4 regions of the Photobacterium sp. AWH4_225 genome follow, and region 1 is predicted to be linked to each of the others. Evidence: predicted binding sites of a transcription regulator. Region 1 holds the regulator's gene; each other region holds the start of a gene.

What was found. The regulator CRP, encoded in region 1, controls carbon source genes, mostly activating them, when cyclic AMP is high. The targets are predictions, from matches to a motif close to TGTGANNNNNNTCACA.
Region 2: the regulator CRP is predicted to act here: its motif matches at 2,759-2,774, upstream of ACXAD4_RS15590 (NupC/NupG family nucleoside CNT transporter).
Region 3: the regulator CRP is predicted to act here: its motif matches at 2,461-2,476, upstream of nagE (N-acetylglucosamine-specific PTS transporter subunit IIBC).
Region 4: the regulator CRP is predicted to act here: its motif matches at 2,117-2,132, upstream of rppH (RNA pyrophosphohydrolase).

The regions. Positions count from the first base shown of each region.
Region 1 covers NZ_JBSWTF010000001.1:204,190-209,502, forward strand. The annotation lists gene astD (succinylglutamate-semialdehyde dehydrogenase) at 1-325, shown strand, start outside; gene ACXAD4_RS01020 (2-oxoadipate dioxygenase/decarboxylase family protein) at 367-1,164, shown strand; gene ACXAD4_RS01025 (hypothetical protein) at 1,296-1,484, opposite strand; gene crp (cAMP-activated global transcriptional regulator CRP) at 1,676-2,308, opposite strand; gene ACXAD4_RS01035 (OsmC family protein) at 2,579-2,983, shown strand; gene ACXAD4_RS01040 (phosphoribulokinase) at 3,153-4,022, opposite strand; gene ACXAD4_RS01045 (YheU family protein) at 4,129-4,350, opposite strand; gene ACXAD4_RS01050 (hydrolase) at 4,512-5,313, opposite strand, start outside.
Region 2 covers NZ_JBSWTF010000001.1:3,348,742-3,354,054, forward strand. The annotation lists gene deoC (deoxyribose-phosphate aldolase) at 1-310, opposite strand, end outside; gene ACXAD4_RS15585 (XapX domain-containing protein) at 742-912, opposite strand; gene ACXAD4_RS15590 (NupC/NupG family nucleoside CNT transporter) at 1,354-2,613, opposite strand; gene ACXAD4_RS15595 (TatD family hydrolase) at 2,821-3,615, opposite strand; gene ACXAD4_RS15600 (DUF5363 family protein) at 3,605-3,781, opposite strand; gene glgX (glycogen debranching protein GlgX) at 3,820-5,313, opposite strand, start outside.
Region 3 covers NZ_JBSWTF010000001.1:919,217-924,529, reverse strand. The annotation lists gene ACXAD4_RS04725 (beta-N-acetylhexosaminidase) at 1-566, opposite strand, end outside; gene nagE (N-acetylglucosamine-specific PTS transporter subunit IIBC) at 851-2,341, opposite strand; gene nagB (glucosamine-6-phosphate deaminase) at 2,598-3,398, shown strand; gene nagA (N-acetylglucosamine-6-phosphate deacetylase) at 3,413-4,549, shown strand; gene nagC (DNA-binding transcriptional regulator NagC) at 4,552-5,313, shown strand, end outside.
Region 4 covers NZ_JBSWTF010000001.1:3,407,348-3,412,660, forward strand. The annotation lists gene ptsP (phosphoenolpyruvate--protein phosphotransferase) at 1-1,419, opposite strand, end outside; gene rppH (RNA pyrophosphohydrolase) at 1,447-1,965, opposite strand; gene mutH (DNA mismatch repair endonuclease MutH) at 2,547-3,215, shown strand; gene ACXAD4_RS15860 (DUF6482 family protein) at 3,229-3,531, opposite strand; gene ACXAD4_RS15865 (NADP(H)-dependent aldo-keto reductase) at 3,700-4,734, shown strand; gene ACXAD4_RS15870 (hypothetical protein) at 4,982-5,230, opposite strand.

The DNA of each region.
Region 1 (5,313 bases):
GCTGCTGCAGGTTGCTCGCTACCACGAGCTAGATGAGGCGGTGGAAAAAGCCAATGACACCCGCTATGGCTTGTCTGCCGGCTTGGTATCGACCGATGATAGCGAGTGGCAATACTTTATCGAGCATATTCGGGCCGGGATTGTTAACCGCAACCGCCAGTTAACCGGAGCCAGCGGTGATGCGCCATTTGGTGGGCCGGGAGCGTCTGGCAACTTGCGACCAAGTGCCTATTACGCGGCAGACTACTGTGCGTACCCGATGGCATCGATGGAAGGTGAGCAGACTGAGCTACCCGCCCAGCTATCACCGGGCATCACGCTTTGATGGCCGTCAATCATTCACCAGCCAAAGAGGATAGCGAGCACATGGAAAGGGTAGAGCAACTATTTTCCGGGTTATGGCAGGATTATATCCAACGCCTGTGCCCGTCAGCCGCTCAGGTTCATGATCTGCTGACCGAAGAAGAGCCGCTGCTCAATGATCACATTGCGCTGCGGACATTCAATCTGCCGCAGGTTGGTCTCGACCGACTGGCAGCTCCGTTCATCGCGATTGGCTACAAGCCTTGCGGCCGCTACCGTTTCGAGGCCAAGAAGTTGTATGCCGAGCACTTCGAGCACCCCAATCCGCTGGCTCCCAAAGTGTTTATCAGCGAACTGATGGTAGGACAGTTTAGCTCCCTGCTACAACAAACCGTCAGGGATTTGGTTAAACAGGTACCCGAGCAGGCGATGCATGATCCGGCCTTCCTCTATGGCGGGCGGTTATGGGAGTTGGATTATGCGACCTACGAGCTACTGGCGGCAGAAAGCGAGTATGCAGGTTGGCTCGCTGCCCATGGTTTCGGTGCCAACCACTTTACAGTGAGCATTAACCAGCTAGAGCAGTTCACCGAGGTCGCTGAGGTCAATCACCTGCTGCGTCACAACGGGTTTGACATCAACAGTTCTGGTGGTGAGGTCAAGGGCAGCCCTGAAGTGATGCTCGAGCAGTCGTCAACCATGGCCGACAGGGTAGAAGTAGGCTTTACCGATGGGGTCTACACTGTTCCTGGTGGTTTCTATGAGTTTGCCAAGCGATATCCGAAAGAAGACGGTGAGCTGTATACCGGCTTTGTCGAAGCGTCGGCGGATAAGATCTTCGAAAGTACCGATGCCAATTAGCCGTTCTTTCATTTAGTCGCTTCTTCATTGGACCAGTGCCGAGATGAATAAGTGAAAGGCATCAAGGGCCTGTGGCGATCATTGCCATAGGCCTTTTTAATGCTTGGCTTCTTGGGTCTAACGCTTAGGCATTAATGTTTGAGGCTGTCGAGCGGATAGCCCAAATGGGCTTCCGGTGTGTGGCGCTTCACCTTCTCGTGCTGTTCAAGATAGTGGCGGCTGTCACTGAACCCGGTCATTTCGATGGTATCAGGCAGTGGCGAAATCACACCGCGATGTAAGTGATGTGTGCTATGTGGTGAAAAGCGTTCGATGTCCATACCGGTATTCCATTACAGGTGATGAGGTTGATATGCACAATGTAGCATCAAGTAAAGCAGATACAAGTACAAAAACAGTGACGTGGTAGACAGTAATGCCCTGAAAGCATGAAATGGGAAAGGTAAGGGTAATAAAAAAGCCGCACAAGGCGGCTTTTGGATATTGGTGCGTTTTACGGACAGCTAACAGCTTAGCGCGTACCGTAAACAACGATAGTTTTGCCGTGGGCAGAAATCAGGTTCTGCTCTTCTAGCATCTTCAAGATACGACCTACGGTCTCACGAGAACAGCCAACGATTTGGCCGATTTCCTGACGAGTGATCTTGATTTGCATACCGTCTGGGTGGGTCATTGCATCCGGCTGTTTAGCCAGATTCAATAGCGTCTGTGCGATGCGGCCTGTTACGTCCAGGAATGCCAAGTCACCGACTTTCTGGCTTGTCACCTGCAGGCGGCTAGCCATTTGCGCAGATAGGCGCATTAGAATGTCTGGGTTTACCTGGATAAGCTGGCGGAATTTCTTGAAAGAAATTTCTGCGACTTCGCAAGGGGTCTTAGCACGAACCCAAGCGGTACGCTCCTGGCCTTCTTCGAATAGGCCTAATTCACCGATGAAGTCACCTTGGTTTAGGTAAGACAGGATCATTTCCTTACCTTCTTCATCCTTGATCAGGACCGCAACAGAACCTTTGACGATGTAGTAGAGCGTCTCTGCTTTTTCACCCGCGTGGATCAAAGTACTCTTTGAAGGGTATTTATGAATGTGGCAATGGGAAAGAAACCACTCTAGAGTTGGATCTGTTTGAGGTTTACCTGGAACCATATTACTAACTTCCTCTGCGTTTGTTGCCCAACAACGACGTCCTTCATAATGCGGCTGGGCCTAACCATAATTAGTTCGTCGTTTAGGATATTCAGTCAACCGCTGGGCTGCAAGCTCACGTGAATAATTAGTTCAGATTTTATCTTTTTTCGGCGCGCTTTTCTTGATATTGATCTATGTGAAAAGGCCATTTTGTAGTCATAAGTGTGCACATGATCACACAGTTGCTAGATAGTGCCGAAAGCCCGTAAAAGTTGTAAGGAGAAAGCAATGCAATCACGAGTCAAATGGGTCGAAAATATGACCTTCCTAGGACAGTCAAATTCCGGCCACAGTGTGGTAATGGACGGCAATGGTGGCGAAAAAGCGCCAAGCCCGATGGAGCTGGTTTTGATGGCTGCTGGTGGGTGTAGCTCGGTGGATGTGGTTGATGGACTCAAGTCTGCGGGACAGAAAATTACCGGCTGTGAGGCGCAGATCAATTCGGTTCGTCGTGAGCAGGCACCTCGCATTTTCACTACCGCCAACCTTCACTTTGTGGTCACGGGTGAAAACCTGGACGAAGCCGTTGTGGCAAAAACTGTTGCCGATTCACTGGAAAAATACTGTTCAGTTTGCCTGATGCTGGGCGAAGGGGTCGAAATGACCCATTCGTATGAGGTGGTGGAAGAGTAATAGCGGCACTAAGGCCCTATGGTACTGCGGTTCTGTGGGAAGAGATATCCTGCAGAACCATAGAACCATAGAACCATAGAACCATAGAACCATAGAACCATAGAACCAATAGGCCCTATGGGACCAAAGGCAACTTCACTTAGTGAAGGGGGCTCTAGCCTCAATATTCTTATCCTATTTTCCCCGTATCAATCAGTTGCTGGATCAGCGGTCGCATGATCAGCTCCATTGCAAAACTCATCTTGCCGCCGGGCACTACCAGGGTGTTGTGGCGCGACATAAACGAGCCTTGGATCATCGATAGCAGGTAAGGGAAGTCGACGTTCTTGATCCCGCGGAAGCGGATCACCACAAAGCTCTCGTCCAGGCTCGGGATCGCCTTGGCACTAAACGGGTTGGAGGTATCGACTGTCGGTACCCGCTGGAAGTTGATATGGGTGCGGGAGAACTGCGGGGTGATGTAATTGAGGTAGTCGTCCATCGAGCGCACGATCGACTCCATCACGGCCTCGCGCGAATGACCACGATCCCGGGTATCCCTGACGATCTTCTGGATCCACTCGAGGTTGACGATTGGCACCATGCCAATCAGCAGATCAACATGCTGGGCGGCATTGACCTCGCCATCAACCACGCCACCGTGCAACCCTTCATAGAACAGCAAGTCGGTATTTTCCGGTAGCGTCTGCCAAGGGGTGAATGTTCCCGGCATTTGATTATACGGTACGGCTTCGTCAAACGTGTGCAGATAGCGGCGGAACTGGCCGCTACCGTCTTCTCCGTATTGGCGGAAGAAGGTTTCCAGCAATGGGAAGTCGTTGGCCTGCGGACCGAAATAGCTGATATGGCGGCCTTGCTCTTTGGCCTTGCGGATCTCGACGTCCATCTCCGGACGGGTGAAGCGGTGAAAACTGTCACCTTCAAGCCAAGCAGCATTGATGCTCATCATATTGAACATCTTACGGAATGCTTCGGAGGTGGTGGACGTTCCCGCCCCCGAGGACCCTGTTACTGCAATAATGGGGTGTTTTGCAGACATGACATACCCTGTCGTTAACATTAACGGAAAGAGTTATTAACAGGGCTGGGCGGTCAGGTCAAGCCGGGATGCCAAAAATGCAGGGTGTGCGAAAGTTGGGGAAGGGTTAACCGTGTCCCAATTGGCGCTTGGATTTGATGTCGATGGTCTCGTGCAGCTCGGAGTACACAATTACCGCTTCTCCGCTTTCCAATTGTTTGCGCACCCGGTCGACTTTGGCGGCCAGTGACAGCTCGCGCTCGCCGTAGTCGGTTCCTTCGCGCAGGACGAAATGCTCGATAAGGTTAGTCAGGGTTTCAGGGTCAAGGTCTTGCCAAGGGATGTTCATAACGGCGCTTTTTCAGTTGCAGGAGATACCGGGATTATATTGGCAAATGTGTCAGTTGTAGAGAGCCTAGTGCCTGGTTCCTAGATCCTAGGCAGGGTAAGAGCGAGAGGTTTTAGTCCAAGACAATAAGGTTCAGAACAGAAGAGCCTCTTCTCTAGGAACTAGGATCTCGAACCTAGGATCTTGCCAAACCACTCCGGCACCGTCTTCTCGAGCCAGAAATCCGGCTGGCGCCACGAGCCGGTGACGAAACCGACATGTCCGCCGTACTGGCACAGATCATATTGGATATGCGGCGGCAGCGGCTCTGTCGGGATCACCGCCTCGGTCATGAACGGGTCGTCCTTGGCATGGATCACCCTAAGCGGAACCGTGACTTCAGCAAGGCGGGTCAGCCCGCTGCAGCGCTGGTAGTAATCGGCGGCATCTTTGAAGCCGTGCAAGGGGGCAGTGACGTGCTCGTCAAACTGCCACAGGGTTTGTAGCTGCGATGCAGTTTCACTTGATACCGGCATATCATTAGGCAGGGCCGCGATTTTCCGGCTCAGGTTGCGCTTCATCGAGCCGAGTAGGTATTGCTGGTAGATTTTGGAGAAACCCTGCTGGATCCGTTCCGAGCAGGCAGCTAAGTCCAGCGGTGGGGAGATCACCTGGGCGGCAGAGAGCTCAGAGTGCTCCCCGCTTTCCGCCAGGTAGTTCACCAGCATATTGCCACCGAGCGATACACCCACGGCGACAAAGGGCTGGCTTGGCAGTTGCTGGCGAAGCCACTGGATAAAGAAACGAGCATCGCTGGTTTCACCGGAATGGTAGCTACGCGGCCTGAGGTTCATCTCACCGCTGCAACCGCGAAAATGCATCATCACCGCGAGCCAGCCTTGCTGTTTGGCGGCATGGAGCAGGCCATTGGCGTAGGGGCTGTTAAAGCTGCCTTCCAAGCCATGGAACAGGATCATCACCGGT
Region 2 (5,313 bases), 3.1 Mb from region 1:
CTACGTCAACTTCGTCTGCACCGTAAGCCACAGCCGCTTTCGTTTCAGCAACAGCGATTTCGATGTCGTCGTTACCGTGCGGGAAGTTGGTTACGGTCGCGATGCGTACTTCTGGTGTACCCTGCTCACGAAGCTGCTTCTTAGCAACTGGGATAAAACGTGGGTAAATACATACGGCCGCTGTGTTGCCTACCGGGCTCTTCGCGTTCTTACACAACTCGATCACTTTTGCATCAGTGTCGTCGTCGTTAAGAGTGGTAAGATCCATTAGTTTAAGTGCACGTAGTGCAGCCGCTTTCAATTCGCTCATGACTATCTCCAGTCCAATTAGTTTCTACCAAGCTATTTCTGCTGAACAATTGCCTTGCCCAGCAATAGATGCGCCTGACGGTATTCATTGCGCCACCGCCAAACGGCCCGCTTTCGCAAGCAGTATCCCGACAACCAGCCATCAGTCGACGGGGTTACGGACTTGATTCCTTGAAGACTCAGGTAAACAATGCACACGCATTATCCTGATTGATATCCTTTTCACCGCGTGGGAAGTGACCATAATTACTTCCCAGCAAATGCGCTGTCCTGGCCTTGCCTAGCGATAGGTAACACCATGACGGTGTTGACCAGAACAGCGAAAATCAGTTTGTGATGGTGCTGCTCTATAATACCAAGCAGGCCTTGTTGCCACCACGAAATATACGTTTCCCAGCGTGGACAATGTGTTTACCCAACGCACAAATTTCGTCAGGTAAAAAACCGCTCGACTATCCACTGATAGGCTATCCCACCAGCATAGACACCGAAGATACCCATCACCCCGGAAAGCACCGGCGGAGCCGGTATCGGCAGTTTAATCGCGGAAAACAATACGCCAACAATAAACCCGGCGACCAGCGCCAGCAGTACTTCACTCATAATCATTTCTCTGTCTGTTACAGCACAAAGGAAAGTGTAGTCTGCCCCGCAATGAAAGTAATGTTAGCAAAGGGTTTTGCCAGAAACCGGAGCGCAATCGATTTTATGGCATCAAATAGAAACGACGGAGGGGATGTTTACTGGAGCTGTTGATAGGCGATAGGCGATAGGCGATAGGCGATAGGCGATAGGCGATAGGCGATAGGCGATAGGCGATAGGCGATACAGAGTTTTACAGTAGCCTCTTCATGTCAAGTTCCTAGCTCTCAGATCTTCCCGTAGCCTAGAGCCACTTTTGCCTTTAGCCAAGCTGTTATGCCTCTAGCCCCTAGCCCCTAGCCCCTAGCCCCTAGCCCCTAGCCAGGCTCTTCGCCTCTAGCCAGAAATACAAAAACGCCGCGGTTTCCCGCGGCGTTTTATCAGGCTTTCAGCTCGCTTGAATTAAGCAAGGCTGATGAATAGACCTGCGATAGTTGCAGACATCAGGTTAGAAAGCGTACCAGCGGCAACAGCTTTCATACCGAAGCGTGCGATATCGTGGCGACGGCTTGGCGCCAGACCACCTAGACCACCCAGTAGGATTGCTACTGAAGATAGGTTTGCGAAACCACATAGAGCGAACGAGATGATTGCTTCAGTCTTCGTAGATAGAGTAACTGCAGCACCTTCCGCTAGGTATGGGGCAAAGTTCAGGTAAGCAACGAATTCGTTAACAACTAGTTTCTGACCGATGAAAGAACCAGCGATTGTTGCTTCTTCCCATGGCACACCGATTAGGAATGCAAGAGGAGAGAATACGTAACCTAGGATAAGCTCTAGAGTCAGTTCAGGCATACCGAACCAACCACCGATGCCACCTAGCATACCGTTGATTAGCGCGATTAGACCGATGAATGCTAGAAGCATTGCACCAACGTTTAGTGCTAGCTGCATACCAGAAGATGCACCCGCTGCCGCTGCGTCGATAACGTTAGCTGGCTTGTCGTCGCCTGCAGTCGCGTCGCTTGCTAGCTGCTCAACAGCTTCTTCAGTTTCAGGCTTGATGATCTTAGCAAATAGAAGACCACCAGGAGCTGCCATGAATGAAGCGGCGATTAGGTACTCTAGAGGAACACCCATAGATGCGTAACCCGCTAGTACACCACCAGCTACAGACGCCAGACCACCACACATTACCGCGAACAGCTCAGACTGAGTCATTTTTGGTACGAACGGACGGATAACCAAAGGTGCTTCCGTTTGACCAACGAAGATGTTAGCTGTTGCAGACATTGATTCGGCACGAGAAGTACCTAGCGCTTTCTGTAGACCACCACCTAGGATGTTGATCACAACCTGCATGATGCCCAGGTAGTAAAGTACGCTGATCAGTGCAGAGAAGAAAACGATTACTGGTAGTACGCGTAGGGCAAACACGAAGCCGCCACCACCGAATACTTCAAACATTTTGTCTGAAGTCAGGCCACCGAATAGGAAGTTGATACCGTCGTTACCGTAAGCGATAACGTTGGCAACAGCTGTAGACATGCCATATAGCACGTCACGGCCAACAGGTACATAAAGAACAAATGCACCCAAACAGAATTGGATGGCAAATGCACCACCCACAGTACGTAGATTGATAGCTTTACGGTTATCAGATAGTAGTACTGCAAGACCTAGCAGTACTGCCATCCCAACCAGGCTCATAAACATGCTCATAGTTTATGGCTTCCCTTTAGTTAAGTTTGGCGTCTCGACAATTCGGCTCAATTAAGAGTCCGGCGCATTATACTCATGCTGCGGCGGATAAAATAACGCCGACTTCACACTTTGCAAGGAAAGAGAGTGAAAGTTCAATTCCAAACGTGAGACTCATCACACTTTCACGCAAACGTTTTACGCAAACGTTTATTTTGTGATGTTCATTCACATCCAGATACGGAAAAGTTCAGCGGTGGTTAAGCTAGTTGCCTGCTTAATTTCCTGTTCGGTTTCCGTTCTGATCGCTGAAAGTTCATCCAGCACATTCACTAACCGATCGGGTCGGTTTGGCTCTCCCTGAAACCCTGCCACGGGCATGTCTGGCGCATCAGTCTCCAGCAGTAATGCATCTAGTGGCAGTGCCGCTATTGTACTGCGAGTCTTGTTGGCTCGGCGATAGGTAATCGTTCCCCCGACACCAATTTTGATACCTAGATCAATAAGTTGCTTAGCTTGTTGATAGCTACCACTAAAACCATGGTATACCCCACCCGCAATCGGCGTATTTTGCCTCAAAACCCGAAGGAGTTCTGGGAACGCCTTGCGACAGTGCATAATCACCGGTAGCTCAAAGCGGTTGGCCAACTGTAGTTGGGCGACTAATAGCGAAATCTGTTGATCCCGATCGGCATCCGCAATGGCAAAGTCTAGCCCACATTCCCCGACAGCAACGCAGCGAGAGTGATCTTTCTCCCGCAACGTCGCCTCTGCAACCAGCTCTGATTCCAGTTGCTCCAAGGCATTAGCATCGTGCTCAGCGCTGAAGAAAGGGTGTAACCCCAAGCCGAAATACAGGCTGGGAAAACGCGCTGCCAGCTGACGAACCGCCTGCCAGTTGCGCTGGCCGACGGCCGGGATAATAATTTTTTCGACCCCGGCCTGCTGTGCTAATCCCAAGTAGTATTCAGGATCATCACAAAACGGCGCGAAGTCGAAATGACAGTGACTGTCAATCAGCATGCGATTTGGCCTTTACTGAACAACTCCCCTGCTTGTTAGCGGGGTGGCGCGGGTCATCGGTATCGTAACGAACCGGTGCGCAGCAGCGGCGGTTCTCGGGTACCAGTCCCATCTTTTCACACCAGCGGTCATACGCCGCTACCCCACGCTTTATCAACGACATCATGGTTATCATTCCTAACAGTTATTGGCCTATTGCTTTGTCTATTTCGTCGCTTGTGTCGCCTTGGCAACCATGACGATCATACTACGCCCAGTCGCCAATATGGTATCGCGGGTATAGAGCGGTGCTTCATCAATAGGATAAATATCATGAGGCGATGGCTTGGCAGTGTTAATCACCAAGTGCCAATCACTGCAATGACGATCCGGCAGGGTGAACTCAAGCGGATCCCAGAAGGCATTACAAATCACATACAGCTCATCCTGGGTGATCGGGTGATACACCGTCAGCGCAATAGAATGGGAATTTTCCGACCAGTCCGGCTGATCCGGCTGGATACCATGCCAACGTATCCCGACATCTTCCAGCACCGAATTGAGTGACATATGCATGTTCCAGTCGATGGTCGGCTCGGCAGTACGCAACTGGCTAAGCAGGGTCACAAAGCGCAGCAAGTCACTATGGGTATCCACCAGCCCCCAGTCAAACCAGCTTAGCTCATTGTCTTGGCAGTAAGCGTTGTTATTGCCTTGTTGGGTCCGGCGCACTTCATCCCCCATATTGAGCATCGGGGTGCCAAGTGCCAGGAACAAGGTCGCCAGCATGTTCTTACATTGACGATGGCGCAGCGATTCTATTTCTGCAATCGCGGTCGGTCCTTCGACCCCGTAATTACTCGACAGGTTGTGGTTGTCACCGTCGCGGTTACCCTCACCGTTGGCCTCGTTGTGCTTCTCGCTGTAGCTCACCAGATCATTGAGGGTAAAACCATCATGGGCACAGATGAAGTTGACTGAACGGTGCGGCGAGTGGTGGTGGCTGCAGTACATGTCTGGCGAGCCCAAAATTCGTGAGGCAAACCGGCTGACATAACCGGCATCCCCACGCCAGAATGCCCTGACATCGTCACGGAATTTCCCGTTCCACTCATTCCAGCGATCCCCGATGAAAGAGCCGACCTGGTATAACCCGGCCGCATCCCAAGCCTCGGCAATGATCTTGGTGCTGCAGAGAATAGGATCCGAGTCAATCGACCACAACAGAGGCGGCTCCTTCATTGGGTGCCCCTGGCTGTCGCGGGCCAGTACCGAGGCCAAGTCAAACCGGAAACCGTCAACATGCATCTCAGTCACCCAGTAATGCAACGCATCAATGATCATCCGCCGCAACACACTGTGGTTGGCATTGCAGGTATTGCCACAGCCGCTGTAGTTACCATAGGATCCCGTCTTCTTGTCCAACAGGTAATAGGCGCCGTTTTGAAGCCCCTTGAAGCAAAACGTCGGCCCGTGCTCATCCCCTTCCGAAGTATGATTGAACACCACATCGAGGATCACCTCGATATCCGCTTTGTGCAATTCGCGGACTAAGGTCTTGAACTCGTCAATGGCACTCAGAGGGGCCTTTTCGACACTGTAGTCGGCATGGACGGCAAAGAAGTTGATTGGGCTATAGCCCCAGTAGTTATCCCGCCCTTCAGGCGCATCATCGACGTCAAACTGCTGCACCGGCATAAGCTCAACGGCTGTGACACC
Region 3 (5,313 bases), 720 kb from region 1:
CGCGACTGGGCCGTCGCCAGAACATTATTATCTGCAGGGGTACGCTTCCAGTTCTCGCCATCAATGGCTGACAGGTACGCCGACGGGTCTTCGCTGTCCATGCTCTGCAGTGTCTTCGGCTCGGAGTCACCAGCCACGACGTAGGCTCGTGGCATGTAGTCATTTTCAAACAGCGTCCAGTATTCGCCGATATACGGGATCACCACACTTTCTCCGGCCGCGAAGCCCTGGAACTTATCCGTCGGCTCCAAGGTATGCAGATCACCGGTAATATGGGTCACTTTGAACTGGTCGTTCTGAACATCCAGGATCATACGGATACTGTGAAAATAGATTTTCCAGTCAGTATCGTTCAGAGCCGGACCATTGTTGGTCAACGTCAGGTTGATCAAATCACACGACGCCCACTCGGCAGCCAGTTCACGACATTTCAGTCCCTCGTTTGCTCCATGATTGGTGACAACTTGGTAATTCACCCCCAAATTTGCCGCCAATGCATCAGCAATTTGCTGATCAGTCTGCGTATTTGAGCGGGTTGAATCTGAAGCACAACCTGTTGCTGTCATTGCAACCACAGTGGCCAGTAGGCTTAATTTGAATGTTCTCACGAGTAACTCCTTATCCCGAAACCCCGAGGCAGTACCAACCGTTGGTACCCTCTCGGGCAAACAAACATAACAATGATCTGAAACCGCAGGCACCGAGAATCGCCCTTGAAATCGCGGCATCGCCGACAAGGGAGGTAATCGCTTAAATGGTGTGAGGTAACAGGTGATTGTTGAGTCTGAATCAATATCGGCCTCCGAATGGAGGCCGATAGGGTCGTTATCTATGACTTAGGACTAAGTCATTAAGGAAGTTTTACCGCTGATAGATCTTCGTTTGGCGATACTTTTTTCATTTCGCCAGCAACGATTTCAGCTAGTGGGCCAAGGATAACCTGTAGGTTGTTTGAACCTAGCTTAACCACACCCATTGCACCTAGTGCTTTCAGCGTCTTCTCGTCAGCAAGGCTGCTGTCTTTCAGTGTTAGACGTAGACGAGTGATACATGCGTCGATGTTTTCTAGGTTAGACACGCCACCTAGCGCAACGATGTACTGCTTAGCTAGCTCGCCAGTTTCCTGAGAACCAGCTACTTCAGAAGAAGCTTCTTCATCGTCTTCACGACCAGGAGTCTTTAGGTTGAACTTAACGATAACCGTACGGAAGATTGCGTAGTATAGGCCGAAGAATACTAGGCCCTGTACAATCAGCATGTACCAGTTAGTTGCTAGCGGGTTACGCGTTGACAGAATCATATCCACAAGACCTGCAGAGAAGCCGAAGCCAGCAATCCACTGCATTGACGCCGCGATGTATACAGAGATACCCGCTAGGAAGGCGTGAAGTACGTATAGGCCTGGTGCTAGGAACATGAATGAGAATTCTAGCGGCTCAGTAACACCGGTGAAGAATGATGCGAAACCTGCAGCAATCATGATTGAAGCAACTTTCTCTTTGTTCTTCGCTTTAGCCGTGTGGTAGATAGCTAGTGCAGCACCTGGTAGACCAAACATCATGATTGGGAAGAAACCAGCCTGGTACATACCAGTTACACCCGGAGTCGCTACGCCTTCAGCAATTGACTTCGCGCCACCTAGGAAGTTCGGGATATCGTTGATACCAGCAACATCAAACCAGAATACAGAGTTCAGTGCGTGGTGTAGACCCACTGGGATTAGTAGACGGTTGAAGAATGCGTAGATACCTGCACCTAGCTCGCCCATACCTTGGATGCCTTCACCGAAGTTAACTAGACCACCGTAAACAGTTGGCCATACGTACATCAGAATAAACGCAATGAAGATACCAGCAAAAGAAGTCAAGATAGGTACAAGACGCTTACCAGAGAAGAAGGCTAGCGCTTTGTGCAGCTCAACATGTGAGAAGCGGTTGTAGATTTCAGCCGATACGATACCTACTAGGATACCAACGAACTGGTTGTTAATCTTACCGAAGGCCGCAGGTACTGCGCTTGCGTCAATACCTTGAATCTGAGCAACAGCGCCAGGAGAAAGTAGCGTAGTAACAACTAGGAAACCAACGAAACCAGATAGTGCTGCCGCACCGTCTTTATCTTTAGACATACCGTAAGCAACACCCACTGCAAACAGTACTGACATGTTATCGATGATTGCCGCACCAGCTTTGATCAAGAAGGCAGCAAGTGCACTGTTCGCACCCCAGCCGTTTGGATCAATCCAGTAACCAATACCCATTAGAATTGCTGCTGCAGGTAGCGTGGCGACTGGCACCATCAGCGCTTTACCTACTTTTTGAAAATATCCAAGAATGTTCACCCTTAGTTCCCCCTATGGTTTTCTTAGATTCGATGTTGGATAACTTATTTTAGCTACCCGATTAAGTTACTTGCAGTTTAAGAATTTTATTTCGCCCCGCAAATTAAAAGGTCATCATTTGTGATCTCAGTCACCAGTAAGGGTAATTAACAGGCGATTTTGCTAGCTCGATCATAAAACTTATTTTATCATGCAAAACAAATGCGATAACACGCTATGATTTAATTGTAATTTACATATGGAATGAGGTGTCACTGTGAGACTAATCCCACTGAATGAAGCTAAAGATGTAGGTTTGTGGTCTGCTCGCTATATTGCTGATCGTATTAACAAATTTAAGCCAACAGCGGAACGTCCTTTTGTCCTGGGCCTACCGACAGGTGGCACCCCGCTAGCAACTTACAAGCGCCTTATTGAGCTTTATCAAGCAGGTGAAGTAAGTTTCAAGCATGTTGTTACCTTCAACATGGACGAATACATTGGCATTCCGGCTGACCACCCAGAGTCATACCGCAGCTTTATGTACAACAACTTCTTCAATCACGTTGATATTCAAGAAGAAAACATCAATCTGCTGAATGGTAATGCAGAAGATGTTGATGCTGAGTGCCAGCGTTACGAAGACAAAATTAAGTCATACGGCAAAATTAACCTTTTTATGGGTGGCGTGGGCAACGACGGCCACATCGCATTCAACGAGCCTGCTTCTTCACTAGCCTCTCGTACCCGTATCAAGACCTTGACGGAAGACACCCGCATCGCGAACTCTCGTTTCTTCGATGGTGATATCAACCAGGTACCTAAGTACGCACTGACTATCGGTGTAGGTACGCTGCTAGATTCAGCAGAAATCATGATCTTGGTAACAGGCCACAACAAAGCGCTAGCCCTGCAAGCCGCGGTTGAAGGTTCTGTGAACCACCTATGGACAGTATCAGCGCTACAGCTTCATCCTAAATCACTGATTGTGTGTGATGAGCCATCTACGCAAGAGCTGAAGGTGAAGACGGTTAAGTACTTCCAAGAGCTAGAAGCTAAAAACATCAAACACCTGTAATTAAGGAGTTATTCATGTACGCGCTAACCAATTGCCGTATTTACACCGGTAGCGATGTGCTGAATAACCACGCCGTCATTATTGACGGCGTGAACATTCACGCTGTCTGCCCTGTTTCAGAACTGCCTGCGGATATCAAAATCCGTGATCTTGATGGTGCCAACCTTACGCCCGGCTTCATCGACCTCCAGCTGAATGGCTGTGGTGGCGTCATGCTCAATGACGAAATCAACGCTGATACCATCCACACCATGCACCGTGCCAACCTGAAATCAGGCTGCACCAGCTTCCTGCCGACGCTTATCACCTCTTCAGATGAAGACATGAAAGCAGCCATTGCTGCAGAGCGTGACTACCAGAGCCAGTACAACAATCACTCGCTAGGTTTGCATCTTGAAGGTCCATACCTCAATGTGATGAAAAAAGGCATCCACTCTGTTGACCATATCCGTCGCTCAGACAACGAGATGATCAACACCATCTGCGAAAACGCCGATGTAGTGACCAAGGTAACTTTAGCGCCGGAACAAAACGACCATAGCCATATCGAGCAACTGGTTGAAGCCGGTATCGTGGTATCAGCTGGCCACACCAACGCCACCTATGTTGAAGCCCGTAAAGGCTTTGCCTCAGGAATTACTTTCGCTACTCACCTATTCAATGCGATGACGCCAATTGCTGGCCGCGAGCCGGGAATGGTAGGGGCCATTTACGACACACCTGAAGTGTATACCGGCGTGATTGCCGATGGTTTCCATGTCGATTATGCCAACATTCGCATGGCCCACCGCATGAAAGGCGACAAACTTGTTTTGGTCACCGATGCAACTGCACCTGCAGGAGCAGACATTGATCACTTTATTTTTGTCGGCAAGAAAGTATATTACCGAGATGGTAAGTGTGTTGATGAGAATGGCACACTTGGTGGTTCGGCACTGACAATGATCGAAGCGGTTCAGAATAGTGTCGAACATGCAGGTATCGCCCTGGACGAAGCGATTCGTATGGCAACCCTCTACCCTGCTCGCGCTATCGGCGTTGATCAGAAATTGGGCGCCATCAAAAAAGGCATGGTAGCAAACCTGGCTATTTTTGATCGTGACTACAAGGTTCGGGCGACTGTTGTTAACGGTGAATACGAGCAGAATTAACTATGACAGGCGGACAAATTGGTAATGTTGATCTGGTAAAGCAGCTAAATAGTGCAGCTGTTTACCGGCTCATCGACTTGCAAGGCCCTATATCGCGAATTCAGGTAGCTGATGTCAGTCAGCTTGCACCTGCAAGTGTTACTAAAATCACCCGCCAACTGCTGGAGCGCGGCCTGATCAAAGAGGTCGCGCAGCAGGCTTCCACCGGAGGCCGGCGTGCAATATCGCTGACGACTGAGTCAGCGCCTTTCCACTCGATCGCAATTCGCCTCGGGCGAAATTACATCGAGCAAACTATTTATGATCTCAGCGGCAAGCATATTGTCGGTACGGCGCACCCATTCCACTATACCAACCAGCAAGAACTCATCGATGGCTTGCTAGAGCATATCCGCAAGTTCATTGCTGACAACCAGAACGTGCTGCGTGAGTTGGTTGCCTTTGGTATTACCCTTCCGGGCCTGATTGACCCAGAAAGCGGTGTGGTTGAGTACATGCCGCATATCGATGTCGACAACCTGCCACTGTCAGAAATTATTACCGAAAAGTATGGCGTTGCCTGCTTTGTTGGCAATGATATCCGCGGCTTGGCGCTGGCCGAACATTACTTCGGTTCGAGCAAAGACTGCAAAGACTCTATCCTTGTCAGCGTCCACCACGGTACAGGTGCCGGGATCATCGTCAACGGCCAGGTATTCCTGGGCTATAACCGCAATGTCGGCGAGATTGGTCACATCCAGATCGACCCATTGGGCGACAAATGT
Region 4 (5,313 bases), 3.2 Mb from region 1:
GAAGCTGCGCTGCAGCAAGAAAGGCACTTCGGTACGGTACAGCCCTACCCCATCAACACCACGGTTAACCGCGATACTGGTATCGGCACTGAGCCCGGCATTGAGGAAAATATTGATCCGCTCGTTATCCAGCGTCGCCGCAGGTTTATCCAGCCCGGTTTCGACAACCGCGGCCAGCTCTTGTTCTTCCTTTTGCAGGCGAAGATATTCAGCCAACACGTGGCGGTTGGGGTTGACCAGTAGATCGCCCCGGTAGCCATCGACAATGACCTGACTGTTGTGAATTTTCTCCGGCACAAAATCAACCCCCATTACCGCAGGGATCCCGAGGGCGCGGGAGAGTATCGCGGCATGGGAGTTCGCAGCACCTTCCTGCGATACCACGGCAGCCAGTTTATCGCGAGGGACACTGGCCAACATGGCAGCAGTCAGCTCACGGGTCAACAGCACCACCGGCTCATCCCAGGCATGCTCGGTAACTTCTTCATTGGCCAAAAAGAACAACAGCCGCTGACCAAGTTCACGGATATCCTGTGCCCGCTCCTTGAGGTAGGCATCTTCCATATTGGCAAAGCGGGCAGAATAGGTTTCGACCACTTGGCGGATCGCCCATTCGGCCAAATCACCGCCGGCGATCTTATGGAACAGATCCTTGCGCAGCATGGGATCATTGAGCAGGTGGCTGAACAAATCGAAAATCGCCAAAGTTTCCTTGTGCAGCTCACTGTCAAAGCGCTTGCGCAGGCGACGGAATTCAGCACTTGCCAGCTCAATGGCGATACTTAAACGCTCTTGCTCTTCCTCACGATCCAAACAGGAGGCCGGCGCCACCAGCTCTAAACGCGGCTGGTTGTCATCCCACCACGCGCGGGCAACCGCGACTCCGGTTGACGCCGCCGAGCCGACGAGGTGCAAACCGTTGTGCTGATCCGGCCACATCCCCTGTGCCTTGGCATGGGCCAGTAACACCGCCAGCTGCGCGGCCAAGGTAACCATGAACGACTCTTCGCTTTCGTCGAACTCACGTTGTTCACGCTGCTGGATCACCAGCACACCCAGCACTTGGCGCTGGTGTATGATCGGTGTACCAAAAAAGGAACTGAATGACTCTTCCCCGATGCCGGGAAGGTGTTTGAAGTGGGGGTGGTGTCGCGCATCGGCGACATTAATCGGTTCGGCCCTGTCGGCAACCAGACCCACCAAACCCTGGCCGAAAGGCAGGCCGACATGACGGTGGGGCTTTCTCAGCCCCTTGGTTGCCATCAAAGTAAAGCGCTGGCGCTGCTGATCGGCAATATACACCGAGCAACACTCGGTTTTCATTGCCTTGCAGGTGCTGATCACCAGTTGTTCCAGGGCATCAAGCAGACTCGGGGCCGTCGCCACCTTTTCAACAATTTCTCTTAGTTGCGTCAGCATAATCCGCCCCGCTCCCTACCAACTGGCCTAGCCGCGTTTGCCCCGGCGCTTTTTTCGTTCTTTGCGCTCTTTAAAAGGCATTGCTATGGCAGCAAATTCTTTTAATGCTCTGCGATAGACATCTCGCTTGAAAGACACAACCTGCCGCACCGGATACCAATAGCTGACCCATCGCCAACCATCGAATTCAGGCGTGCTGCCACGCTGCATGTTCACCTTTGACTCATCGCACTCTAGACTGAGCAGAAACCATTTCTGCTTTTGCCCGATACAAACTGGCTTAGAATCCCAGCGCACCAGTCGCTTGGGTAACTTGTAGCGAAGCCAATGGCGGCTTGACGCCACAATACGTACATCCTTCTTAGTTAGCCCTACTTCCTCGTAAAGCTCCCGGAACATGGCCTGTTCAGGGGTTTCCCCCTCGTCGATGCCACCTTGCGGAAACTGCCAGGAATGTTGTCCATATCGTCGAGCCCAGAATACTTGGCCATGGCTATTACAGATCACAATACCCACATTTGGGCGGTACCCATCGCCATCAATCACTGGACGACCTCAATTAAATCTCTATTAATAGTGATTTTTTCACAGACAATCCAATGGGTAAACAAACATTGTTATTTATCCTTCTATTTTCCTAGCCAAGCCTCATAATCTGGATAACTTTCAGCTCCTGGCTACTTTATAAACACCACAATGAGACCCAGCCCACATTTATACACGATTTCTGTGGATAGAATTGTGAAGAAGCCGTCAATCCAGTGAGTTACTGTTCTAATCTTGCTGTAGAGCCAGTCATAAAACCTCACCAGCAACAAAGCAAAAAACCTTAATAAACATAGACTAAATCAGCAATAATGAATATTCACCTTCAATTGTGACAAGATCATTTCTGCCACAACTCTAGATCGGTCAAAGATCAACCACCCATCATTTTATCCACATCAAAAAGCATCAACCACTCAAAAAACCATCACACCACTGGTCAAATTAGCAACCAACCCCTGTATAAAAATACATATTCAACCAAATAAAGTTTTTTCACCCTCATGCCTGTGGATAACTAGATAATAGGATCCTTGAATACAGCTATGATAGGATCGCCTGCCACAAAGAAGGTAGACCACATGCAACCGACGCCAAAGACAGAACAGGAATTATTGACGCGAGCCAATGCACTGGCCGGGATGACCCTCGGTGAGCTAGCGCACATGGCCAATATCACTGTCCCGCCTGATCTGCGTCGGGATAAAGGCTGGGTAGGGCAACTGCTGGAATGGCACCTCGGGGCCACGGCTGGCAGCAAACCTGTACCAGACTTTGCCGAGCTTGGCATTGAACTCAAGACGATCCCCGTGGGTTATCATGGCAAGCCCCTTGAAACCACTTTTGTCTGCGTTGCACCGCTGATCGGTCTACAAGGATTACGTTGGGAAAACAGTCATATCCGCCACAAGCTTGCCCGGGTGCTGTGGATCCCGGTGGAAGGAGAGCGGGATATCCCTTTGGCGGATCGCCATGTCGGATCGCCGCTTTTATGGAGCCCATCACCAGAGGAAGAACAGCAGCTTCGGCAGGACTGGGAAGAGTTGATGGATATGATAGTGCTAGGCCAGGTTGAACAAATCACTGCGCGTCATGGCGAAGTATTGCAGCTACGCCCGAAAGCAGCCAACAGCAAAGCACTGACGGAAGCCTATGGGGCCAATGGCCAGCCGATCAAAACCCTGCCGCGTGGCTTTTACCTCAAAACCCATTTCACTGCCGGCCTGCTGGAAAAGTATTTTATCCTGTAATCCTGTTGGCATCCTAGAGTGCGATTGTCATGTCTTCCCGGCAGTTACTCACCTGGCCATCAGGCGAGAATTCGTCATAGGGATCAATGACCCTGAGCGTCACACTGGTGATCCCCAGCGGCCGCAATAGATCCCCTGCCTGCTCAATCGACTGGAACTTGACCATCTCACCGCTATCGGTCTTGAGCGGCTCAAGGTGATGTTTGTACTCAACCTCAATCAAGTAATCGGAACACCCTGCGTAGCTTGTCAGGATACACGCGGGGATAGCCCCGTTGCCTGCTTTTGTCCAGTGCTTCAACTGTGACAGCTTCATTATCGCCTCTCCCCAACATTGCCCATCCTATAAAGCTTAACTATTGGTCACAATCCTCCACCCAGCAAGATCAGGATAGAGACTCGGTAGGGTGTTGTGGGACTTCTCACACTCTGGAACTCGCGCTATAGTCGAAACAAGAACATCTGCTGAGTCCAAGGAGGGCTAATGAAATACCACAAGATCCCACACTCGAACCTTGAGGTCAGCAAGATCTGCCTCGGCACCATGACCTTCGGTGAACAGAACAACGAGCAAGAGGCACATAGCCAACTTGATTTGGCCTTTGAACGCGGGATCAACTTTATCGATACCGCAGAAATGTACCCTGTTCCTCCCAATGCCAAGAGCCAAGGGTTAACCGAAACCTATATTGGTAACTGGTTGAAAAAAACTGGCCACAGAGACAAGGTGGTCTTAGCAACTAAAGTGGCTGGGCCGCGTAATACGCCTTATATCCGACCAGAAATGGCCCTCGACAGGCGAAATATTCACGATGCGGTAGAAGCTAGCCTGAACCGGCTACAAACCGACTATATCGATCTGTACCAAATCCATTGGCCGCAGCGGGAAACCAACTGCTTTGGTCAACTCAACTACCAATACCAGGAAGATCATTCCGGGGTTACCCTGACCGACTCGCTCGCCGCCCTGGATGAACTGGTCCGGGCCGGGAAGATCCGGTACATCGGTCTTTCCAACGAAACCCCTTGGGGCGTGATGTCGTTCCTGCGTCTGGCGGAAAAGCACAATTTGCCTCGTGTGGTCACCATCCAGAACCCGTATAACCTGCTCAACCGCAGCTTCGAAGTCGGGTTGTCGGAAATCAGCCACCATGAGGGGGTAGAGCTGCTGGCCTACTCACCACTTGCGTTCGGTACTCTCAGTGGCAAGTACCTCAACGGTGCTCGTCCGGAAGGGGCACGCTGTACCTTGTTCGAACGCTTCTCGCGCTATTTCAAGCCACAGGGCATTGCCGCCACCGAAGCCTATGTCAACGTTGCTCATAAGCATGGTTTGGATCCGGCCCAAATGGCGTTAGCATTCGTCAACCAACGTCCTTTCGTTGCCAGCAATATCATCGGTGCCACCACTCTCGAACAAGTCAATGCCAATATCGACAGTCTGGATGTCGAACTGACTGAAGCGGTCCTACAAGACCTACAGGAAGTTGGCACCCAATATTCCAACCCTTGTCCGTGATCCCCTCCCCTGGTAAACGACAGACAAAAAAAAGCCCCCGTAATACGGGGGCCGAAAAACATTAGCTCAACCAACTTAGGTAGACACCTTTGTTGATGCCCGGCTACTTTACCTAACCCTCTCCATGGGCTCTAGGCCACATTCGTCGCAAAGCGTTGGTAAATGTTACAAGCCGTGACGGCCTATACCTATTGCTAACAGTTGATCATATTTCTCTCCCCCCGCAAACCATTTACGGGGGGAAGCGTTACGTGACAAGTCTAGATTTGTATTCCCGTCTCAAATGACGCACCTTACGACCGGCCGATGTGTTCAAGAGGTCTTGCGCAATACGGTGGTCTTTATCAATCCCCATATCTTTAAGCAAATGCTCTGATAGGTGGTATGGCAGGTTGATTTGGATACGACGGTGTTCACGCCGCCATAGGGCATCCTCACGTTTAACATCAAGTTGAACAAGAAAGACTGCAAGGCGTAAATAGACTGAGTGGCGCATAATTGTGCTCTCCATTTAATTTAAAGTTAATAAGAGGGACACAGATCCTGCCGATCAGGCTGACAACATAAGCAAAACTTAAC